3 regions of the Affinirhizobium gouqiense genome follow, and region 3 is predicted to be linked to each of the others. Evidence: predicted binding sites of a transcription regulator. Region 3 holds the regulator's gene; each other region holds the start of a gene.
The links. The regulator LexA, encoded in region 3, represses DNA repair genes until DNA is damaged. The targets are predictions, from matches to a motif close to TGTTCNNNNTGTGTTCNG.

Region 1 (3,278 bases), 260 kb from region 3:
GCCATCCTCTTCCGCCGAACCGGGCGGGCCGCCCCAGACATTCTCGCCCTGATCGATGAAGATTTCCGAGCACGGTCCGCAGGGACCGGTATCGCCCATCTGCCAGAAATTATCCGAGGTGCCGATGCGGATGATCTTGTCGTCGGAGAGGCCGGCAATCTTCTTCCACAGCGTGGCGGCATCTTCGTCATCGGCATAGACCGTGACCAGGAGGCGCTCTTTCGGCAGATCGAAATCCCTGGTCACCAGGTTCCAGGCGAGTTCGATCGCCCTTTCCTTGAAGTAATCCCCGAAGGAGAAGTTGCCGAGCATTTCGAAGAAGGTCAGATGGCGCGCCGTATAGCCGACATTGTCCAGGTCGTTATGCTTGCCGCCGGCACGCACCACCTTCTGCGACGTGGAGGCCGTGCTGTAGGGTCGCGTCTCAAGGCCGGTGAAGACATTCTTGAACTGCACCATGCCGGCATTGGTGAACATCAGGGTCGGATCGTTGCGCGGCACGAGCGGGCTCGACGAGACAATCTCGTGACCGTTCTTCCGGAAGTAGTCGAGGAAGGTCGACCGGATTTCATTCACGCCACTCATGCAACAGCCCTTATACCCCCGCCTGCGGCGGTCTCTCTTTTAAAACCACTGGCTTTTAGCCTTTGAGCCCCACCCTGTCCAGCAGAACGAAAAACCGGCCGCGCATCCTCAAATGATACGCGGCCGGCCACAGCTCTATTCGAATTTTTCGACAGGATCAGGCTTCGCCGTCACCATCGCCGTCGGCGTCATTGGGATCCGGACCGCCATTCTGCAGGAAGCGGTCGGCAATCAGTCCGGCATTCTGGCGCAAGGCCGTCTCGATCTCGCGCGCCATCTCCGGATTGTCGCGCAGGAAGGTCTTGGCATTCTCGCGACCCTGGCCGAGACGCTGGCTGTTATAGCTGAACCAGGCGCCCGACTTCTCCACGATACCGGCCTTGACGCCGAGATCGATCAGTTCGCCGGTCTTGGACACGCCTTCGCCATACATGATGTCGAATTCCACCTGCTTGAAGGGCGGTGCCATCTTGTTCTTGACGACCTTGACGCGGGTCTGGTTGCCGACAACCTCCTCGCGCTCCTTCACCGAACCGATGCGGCGAATGTCGAGACGAACCGAGGCATAGAATTTCAGCGCATTGCCGCCGGTCGTCGTTTCGGGCGAACCGAACATGACGCCGATCTTCATGCGGATCTGGTTGATGAAGATCACCATGCAATTGGAGCGGGAGATCGAAGCGGTCAGCTTGCGCAAGGCCTGGCTCATCAGACGCGCCTGCAGGCCGGGAAGGCTGTCGCCCATTTCGCCCTCGATTTCGGCGCGCGGCGTCAGAGCCGCAACCGAATCGACCACCAGAACGTCGACCGCGCCGGACCGCACCAGCGTATCCGTGATCTCCAGCGCCTGCTCGCCGGTATCCGGCTGCGAAATCAGGAGGTTCTGCAGATCGACGCCGAGCTTGCGGGCATAGACCGGGTCCAGCGCATGTTCGGCATCGACGAAGGCGCAGATCCCGCCCTTCTTCTGGGCTTCCGCAATCGTCTGCAGCGCCAGGGTTGTCTTACCCGAGCTTTCGGGACCGTAGATTTCGACGATACGTCCCTTGGGCAGGCCGCCAATGCCGAGCGCGATGTCGAGGCTAAGGGAGCCTGTGGACACGGTTTCGATTTCAACCACGCTTTCATTCGCGCCGAGCTTCATGATCGAGCCCTTGCCGAAAGAGCGTTCAATCTGCGAAAGGGCCGCCTCCAGCGCCTTGCTTTTATCCACCGTCTTGTCCTCTACGAGCCGCAATGAATTCTGTGCCATCCGTTCCACCTTTAGGTTATTGCAGCCCGTCGGGCAACAAACATTGGATGTGCTTTTTGTACTCTTTTTGTTCTGGTTTGGCAAGCCATTGCTAAGCGTTTGATATCGAAGTCGATTTCGAACGATGTTCCGCTTTCGTCCCGGCGCTGCCGCACATGTGCGGCGCGGCCTGATTCGCCGATTGGCGCCGTCTCGCCATCCACAGCTTTATGAGGCCCATCGCGGCTGTTCGGTCCCCGCGAGGATCACCGGCATGCCGTATCCGCAAGCACGAAGGGACTTGCGTCAATCCTTGCGGTCGAGCATTTCGCGCACGGCCACCGCCAGCTGCTTCAGCGAGAAGGGCTTGGGAAGGAAGCCGAACTTGGCATCGGCCGGCAGATTGCGGGCAAAGGCGTCTTCCGCATAGCCGGAGACGAAGATGAACTTCAGGTCCGGATAGGTCTTGCGCAATTCCCTGAGCAGGCTCGGCCCGTCCATTTCCGGCATCACGACGTCCGAGACGACGATATCCACCTTGCCGTCCAGCTCTTCCATGATGTCGAGCGCTTCAGTCCCCGATCCTGCCTCATGCACCGTGTAGCCGCGGGTTTCCAGCATGCGCTTGCCGCCCCGCCGCACCGCCTCTTCATCCTCCACCAGCAGAACCACGGCCGAATTGCCGGTCAGGTCCATATCCGCCGCCTGGCTGTCCGCCACCGGCGCCGGAGCGGCCTGAACCGTCACATTCGCACCATCGCCCTCTGCCTGATCCGCGGCCGGCTTTACCTCCGGCACATGGCGCGGCAGGAAGACGCGGAAGGTCGTGCCCTTGCCGACCTCCGATTCGGGATAGATGTAGCCGCCGGACTGTTTGACGATGCCATAGACCATCGAGAGGCCGAGCCCTGTCCCCTTGCCGACTTCCTTGGTGGTGAAGAAGGGCTCGAAGATCTTGTCCATGATATCGGGCGGGATGCCTGTTCCGCTGTCGGCCACTTCGACCAGCACGAAATCTTCCGCCGGCAGGCGGGCAATGGCAAAATTCTGCACTTCCTCCGCCGGCACATTGCGTGTCCGGATGCGGATCTGGCCACCCTGCGGCATGGCATCGCGGGCGTTCACGCACAGATTGATCAGCACCTGCTCGAATTGCGAGAGATCCGTGCGCACCGGCCAGAGATCGCGGCCATAATCCACGTCCAGCTTGACATTGGTGCCGGAGATCAGGCGATCCACCAGCATGCGCAGGTCGCCCACGACATCGGTGAGGTTCAGCACGGCGGGCCGCATCGTCTGCTTGCGCGAAAAGGCCAGAAGCTGGCGCACGAGCACCGCCGCGCGATTGGCATTGCGCTTGATTTCCATCAGATCGGCGAAGCTCGCATCCGAAGGACGCGCCTGCAGCAGCAGATGATCCGAGGAGAGAAGAATGGCCGTCAGCACATTGTTGAAATCATGC
Region 2 (3,278 bases), 910 kb from region 3:
AGGACGAGCTTTTCAATGCCGAAACCGGGTTCGATCTTCTCTGTCCGGTCTTTGAAGAGCTTGGTCAGCCAGGCGATATCGCGCGCGGGCTTGGCGGTTCCGGCGCGTATCGCCTGGATGGTATTGTCGACCTTGTGGACGATGAGGTCCGTCCGCCGCACCCCGAGGCCGCGCCTTTCGAGCTCAGTGACCAATTGCACGACCAGCCTGCCGACATATTTGTTGATCGTCTCGGCGGCACCGATGGGTTCCTGAAAGGCACGCGAGACCTCGACCAGCTCCGCCGTCCGGATGGGATCGATCGGGTCCGACATCCGGCCATACATCTGGTCGAGCCGGCGGCCGACCTCTGGCCCGAAGCGAAGGGCAAGCGGCGCTCTCGGCGTATTGGAAAGCTCGCCGATCGTCTGGAAACCGAGGACGCGGAGATCCTGGACGACCTTTTCCGGCAGCCGCAGCAGCGAGATCGGAAGCGCCTCGACGGCGCGTATGATCTCGCCCGGCGGAACGATGACGACATCCCTGCTGATGGCGCGGACGCAGGCATGCGCCGCTCCCCATGTATCGGCTATCGCCACCCTGGCTGTGAGTTTGCGGGAACGGAACAGGTTGACGATGCCGGTGATCATCGGCAGTTCGCCGCCCTGCAGGTGATCGGCCCCTTCCGTGTCCATGACGATGCCGTCCGTCCCGTCGACGGCGACGATGGGCGAATAATGACCGAGCGCCCAGAGGCCAAGGCGGTCCAGCGCCGCCGCATCCGCGGCAGGATCGGCATCGACGAGCAGCAGGCCGCGGAAGATGGCCTGCGCCTTGGCAGCGGGCATGCCCACACGCACCCCCGCCTTCCTGGCGGCGGCATCGGCAGCCGAGACCCATCGCTTCGACCCTGCGCGGGCGATCACGGCCAGGGCCTGCTCAGGCGGAATGGAGGGATCGGCGCGACGAATGCGATCCGTCGGCAGATCCGGAAGATATATGGATACGACCCTTGTCATCACACGCTCCGACGTGAAACTCAGCACATTCGCCCGCACGCGATCTCATCAGCTCCAAAAACCAGCGCGGCCGCCCGACGCCCGGCACCGGAAGCTCCTCTGATGGCAGAACACTCACTCTCCACCGCGTCGTCGCCGCCGTCGGCTGGCCGAAGTCATTCGCCTCGGTCTGCCGCCGCCACCGCCGAACCGCCAGGGCGATGGTTCCCGTTCGCTCGGCGACGAGATGAAGCCGTCTGCTCACCACCATCGGCAATCGAACCATTTCGCCGACCACCGCCCCGAGGCCGCCGAAACTCAGGGCCTCCTCCATATTGGCGGCGACATCCTCCTCCTTGTCGCCCTCCACGAAGATCACTCTCTTCGGATGCAGTCCCGCCTGTGCAAGCGCCGGAAAGAAAAGATCCGGCCGGGTCAGGCACCAGACGACCGGTCCCCTTGTGCGCGCCGCAATGCCCGCGGCAAACAAAGCTGCCGCCGCGCCATCGACGGTTCCTGATCCTCCGCCCGCAAATTCATGCAGGGCCCCCAGGGCCAGACCGCCCCCCGGCAGCACGGCATCGATCTCCGGCACGCCGAAAGGCAGGCAGCCGGCTTTCGCGACGCCCTCTCCCTGGATGGAGGAGATGCGTTCGCGCAGATCAGCAAGAACTTGATCGCGGGCAGCCGACATCGTTCGCGCAAATCCTTTCGGCTCACGTTGGGGGTTAATACAGCATCATGCCGCCAGAAATGCCTGATGTTCTCTTTCTGTTCCGTTATCGGCAGGGAGTCAAGTCGCTCGAAAATAGGAAAACAATCTCAGAACTTTAGCAAATCCTCAGATTTTCGTTTTGAATCAGTTCGCTAGGAAGCTCCCCCAACCGACCGGTCTTATTGAAGAAAATTTTTTACCCCGAAATCGAAAAGGCCCGTTGCATCCAGGTCTCACCGGTTTCCTCGACGAAGGTCTGCTCCTGTCCACATTTGTCCGGCTTCGTTCCGGCTTCGGCTGCTTGACAAAGCCGAACCAGGATCAGATCACGGACCCTTGGAAAGCCGCAGTGACAGACATGCTGGATGAAAGACATGCTTTATGAGTGAAAAGAGATCTCCTTTGGAGGCATTGGCAAGACAGCTTTACCGCGACCACAAACAGACCTTCGATCTCATTTTGCCCCAGCAGGAAACATCACCTTTCGTCACGGCCGCGCATCAAATTTTCGGCGATCCGCCCCAGGCCGGCAAAATCGTCCGCGTCCAGGATCAGCCGTTCATCCTCACCGGCAGTGGCAAGGCTATTACGAATTTTTTCCCCCTTGCCTGGCATGAGGCGCTGGGCGCGATCCCGCGCGCGTGGAAAGGCTGCGAAAAATGGTGGGCCGGCTATCCCATCGCCATGTGGATGGAGCAAAGGGCGGGCGATGACAAGGCACGGGGCTATCTCGTCCTCAATGCGGAGATTGGTCCTCTGGCGGATCACGACCTGCGTCAGGATCTGATCACCTGCATAGCATCCGCCGCGGCCGAAAAGGGCATGACGCGCATAAGGTTTCCAGCGCGCGCCACCGCGCGATCCAGCCTCTATTCCCGCTTCCTTCGAGACAATGCCATCGCCCTCGAAAACCCCCAATCCGCCCGGGCCATCGAAACCAGGCTCCTTTCCTTGCTGAGCGGTTTTGCACCCGAGATCGACTGCGTCGCCGACGCGCTCGCCTGCTTTGGCCGCAAGGCCCAACCCGGTGCCGAACAAAGCTGAGCGCCCCTTCCCGCTCTCCTTCCCGCTCTCCTTCCGCTCCCCGTCCTGCCGCCTCCCATCAGCTCCTCCGGCGCATCCTCAAGCTCCGCCGCCTGCTGAAAACGCTCTTGCAATCAGGTAGGAATTCGTTAACCACGTAAAGGCTGATTCACGCTCAGATTGCAGACGCCGAATCGCGTTCCATATGTGCCGATGGCCCTTCAGAGGATGCCGGCATGACGGAGACGGTCCCGACATGAGGTCGGGCACCCCTGGGGTTAACCGTTAGAAGTGCTCACAAAGTTGACGGCCTGTTGCTGGACCTTGCGATGAGGTCCTGGCGCGCGCCTTTGCCCGCGGACTTTTAACATGACCAGCATCATGACGAACACGGCGGCCATCGCCGCTCTCCAGACACTTCGTTCTGTTTCCAGCCAGCTTTCCGAAAACCAGAACCAGATCAGCAGCGGGCTGCGCATCGAAACTGCCGCCGACAATGCTGCCTACTGGTCGATTTCCACGACCATGACATCGGATGCCAAAGCGATCACGGCTGTTGCCGA
Region 3 (3,278 bases):
ATCGCCGCAGGCGGCGCGCTGCTGCTCGTCACCGCCTATTACCTGATTTCCGGCTTCGGCGTCTCTGCCGAGCGCGCCTATCTGATGATGGCGGTCATGCTGCTCGCGATCTTCGTCGATCGCCCCTCCGTGAGCGTGCACACGGTCGCCCTCTCGGCCATTCTGGTCATGGCGATCGCGCCCTCGGCGCTGATGGGGCCGAGCTTCCAGATGTCCTTCGCCGCGACTGGGGCGCTGGTGGCCGTCTATACGCGCGCCCAGCGCCGGCGGGCGCCGCAGATGGGCCGGCAGCCGCGTCGACCCGGGCTCCTGTGGCTGGTGGCAACGGCGGGCCGCTTTGCGTGGGTGCTGCTGCTGGAGGCCTTCATGACCTCGCTGATCGGTGGACTTTCCACCACGATCTACTCGGCAGGGCATTTTCATCAGATCACCACCTATGGCCTAGCGGCCAATCTGGCCTCCATGCCGCTGATTTCCTTTGTGGTCATGCCCGCTGCCCTGATCGGCATGCTGGCCATGCCGCTTGGCCTGGACGGCCCCGTCTTCTCCCTCATGGGCGTGGCTGTCGATATGGTGATCGCCATTGCCACGCATGTGGCGAGTTGGGGCGGCATCGCGGCCACGGGACAGCCGCCGGCGCTTTTTCTGCCGCTGGCCTCCCTCGGCCTGACCTGCCTTGTCCTCCTGCGCACCCAGCTGAAGCTGATCGGCCTGCCTGTCCTGGCTGCGGCCCTCGCTCTGGCCGGATTGGCCCGGGTGATGCCGCCGCCCGACCTGCTGATTTCGGAGGATGGCACACTGGCGGCCGTTCTCTCAGATAAGGAGGCGATGATCAGCCGCGCGCACGCACCGGAATTCCTCTATCGGCAATGGCAGAATGCCTACCGCATCACCACGACGAGACCGGCAGAAGAGGTGACGGACAATAGCAGGACGTCTGCCGCCGAAGCTCGCCGGGACCATCGAGGCGGCGCAAGGCCGCGGGAGAAGGATAAGCCCTCCGCTAAGCCGCGGGTGAAGGAGGTGCTGACGCATGATCAGCTGACGTCAATGAAGGCACAGCTCAGCCATTGGCTTCAGCGCAGCGACGGCCGTCATTTCAGCTGCCTCCGGGGCAAGGCCTGCCTCATTCGGACCAGCGACGGCGTGCGCATCGTGCTTCTCGAGGATGCCCGTTATGTCGGCTCCGCCTGCGACAGCGCCGATCTCGTCATCGCACGACGATCGCGAATGCAGGCCTGCCGCTCGGGCGCCGTCCTGATCACCGGTGATCACCTGCGTCGACTGGGAGCCGTGACGCTGAAGTTTGGCGGAAGTGCCGATCGCAAAGCCTGGTCGATGACAGCCGCCATGCCCGTCGAGACGGAGCAACTCCGTCCCTGGCAGATCCACCGCACCTATGCCTGGACCACGCGCAGCTTCGACAATCACCTGCCGGACCATCTCCGGCGCCTGATCAATGGTAACGGCGGATGAGACCCACGAGCTTGCCCTGGACCTTGACCCGGTCCGACGAGAAAATCCGCGTCTCATAAGCGGGATTGGCCGCCTCCAGGGCAATCGAGGCGCCCTTTCGACGGAACCGCTTCAGGGTCGCTTCCTCATCATCCACCAGCGCCACCACGATATCGCCCGGGCTGGCCGTGCTGCCATTGCGGATGATCACCGTATCGCCGTCGAGAATGCCGGCCTCGATCATCGAATCGCCTTTGACCTCAAGCGCGTAATGTTCGCCATTGCCCAGCATTTCGATGGGGACGCTGATCTCATGCGTGTTGTTCTGGATGGCGGAGATCGGCACACCGGCAGCGATTCTGCCCATCACCGGCACATTGGCCGAATAGCGCTGGTCGTCCACCGGCGCTTGCGGTGCGGCCGGCTTGCTCGGCGGCGCCTTGCCAAGGCTGCCTTCGATCACGCTGGGCGAGAAGCCGCGCCGCGGCTGCGCCGGCGGGGTATAGGCATCGGGAAGCTTGATGACTTCAAGCGCCCTGGCGCGATTCGGAAGCCGGCGAATGAAGCCGCGCTCTTCCAGCGCGGTGATCAGGCGATGAATGCCGGATTTCGACGCGAGATCGAGAGCATCCTTCATTTCATCGAAGGATGGAGGTACACCGGACTCCTTCATGCGTTCATGAATGAACAGAAGCAGTTCCTGTTGTTTGCGAGTCAGCATCGTCGAAAGCCCCAATGGAAACAAATCCAGAACGGACACTATCTGTTCCACATGTGTTCCGCAAGCCGTGATGCTGCTTTCTGGCCCAAAAATGCGCGGCGGGCTTGACGATTTGCAAATGCGCCCCGCCATGCCGATCTGTCGGTGACAGAGATACTGGCCGCTGCTAAGGGCTAGCGTCAGGAAAGACAAACAGGCCGGGCCGGCGCGCAAAGCGCCCCGCGGCGCGCCGCCCGCTTGCGGCGAACGGATGTGAGGATTTGATGATGACGGTCAAGGCCAATTCCGAGATTGTGGTCGGCGACGGGGCGCGCCAGGTCCGCTTTTCCAATCAGGCACCGATTTCGCTGATCTGCGGTCCCTGCCAGATGGAAAGCCGCGACCACGCCTTCATGATGGCCGGCGCCATCCGCGAGATCTGCGACCGGCTCGGCATCGGCCTGATCTACAAATCCTCCTTCGACAAGGCCAACCGCACGTCGATCGCGGGCAAACGAGGAATCGGCCTGGAAAAGGCGATGGAGATCTTTGCGGATCTGAAGCAGGAATTCGGCTTCCCGGTGCTCACCGACGTCCATACCGAGGAGCAATGCGCGATCGTTGCCGAGACGGTGGACGTGCTGCAGATCCCCGCCTTTCTGTGCCGGCAGACCGATCTCCTGGTCGCCGCCGCCGCGACCGGCCGTGTCATCAATGTCAAGAAGGGGCAGTTTCTGGCGCCCTGGGACATGAAGAATGTGCTGGCCAAGTTCACCGAAAGCGGCAATCCGAATGTGCTCCTGTGCGAGCGGGGCGCATCCTTCGGCTATAACACGCTGGTTTCCGACATGCGGTCGCTGCCGATCATGGCCGATCTCGGCGCTCCGGTCATCTTCGATGCGACACATTCGGTGCAGCAGCCGGGAGGGCAGGGCGGCTCGACCGGCGGCGAGCGGCGTTTCGTCGAGACCCTTGCCCGCGCAGCCGTCGCGGTCGGCGTGGCCGGCCTGTTCATCGAGGCGCATGACGATCCCGATCACGCGCCGTCCGATGGCCCGAACATGGTCCGCCTGGCGGATCTGGAACGCCTGCTGGAGCGGCTGATGGCGCTCGACACGGTCGC

Region 1: the regulator LexA is predicted to act here: its motif matches at 1,895-1,912, upstream of recA (recombinase RecA).
Region 2: the regulator LexA is predicted to act here: its motif matches at 1,739-1,756, upstream of QTJ18_RS16775 (ImuA family protein).

The regions. Positions count from the first base shown of each region.
Region 1 is NZ_CP129382.1:1,104,426-1,107,703, forward strand. It holds gene alaS (alanine--tRNA ligase) at 1-585, opposite strand, end outside; gene recA (recombinase RecA) at 743-1,837, opposite strand; gene cckA (cell cycle histidine kinase CckA) at 2,123-3,278, opposite strand, start outside.
Region 2 is NZ_CP129382.1:1,752,439-1,755,716, forward strand. It holds gene QTJ18_RS16770 (Y-family DNA polymerase) at 1-998, opposite strand, end outside; gene QTJ18_RS16775 (ImuA family protein) at 919-1,671, opposite strand; gene QTJ18_RS16780 (hypothetical protein) at 2,074-2,736, shown strand; gene QTJ18_RS16785 (flagellin N-terminal helical domain-containing protein) at 3,085-3,278, shown strand, end outside.
Region 3 is NZ_CP129382.1:846,276-849,553, forward strand. It holds gene QTJ18_RS12470 (ComEC/Rec2 family competence protein) at 1-1,476, shown strand, start outside; gene lexA (transcriptional repressor LexA) at 1,457-2,176, opposite strand; gene kdsA (3-deoxy-8-phosphooctulonate synthase) at 2,440-3,278, shown strand, end outside.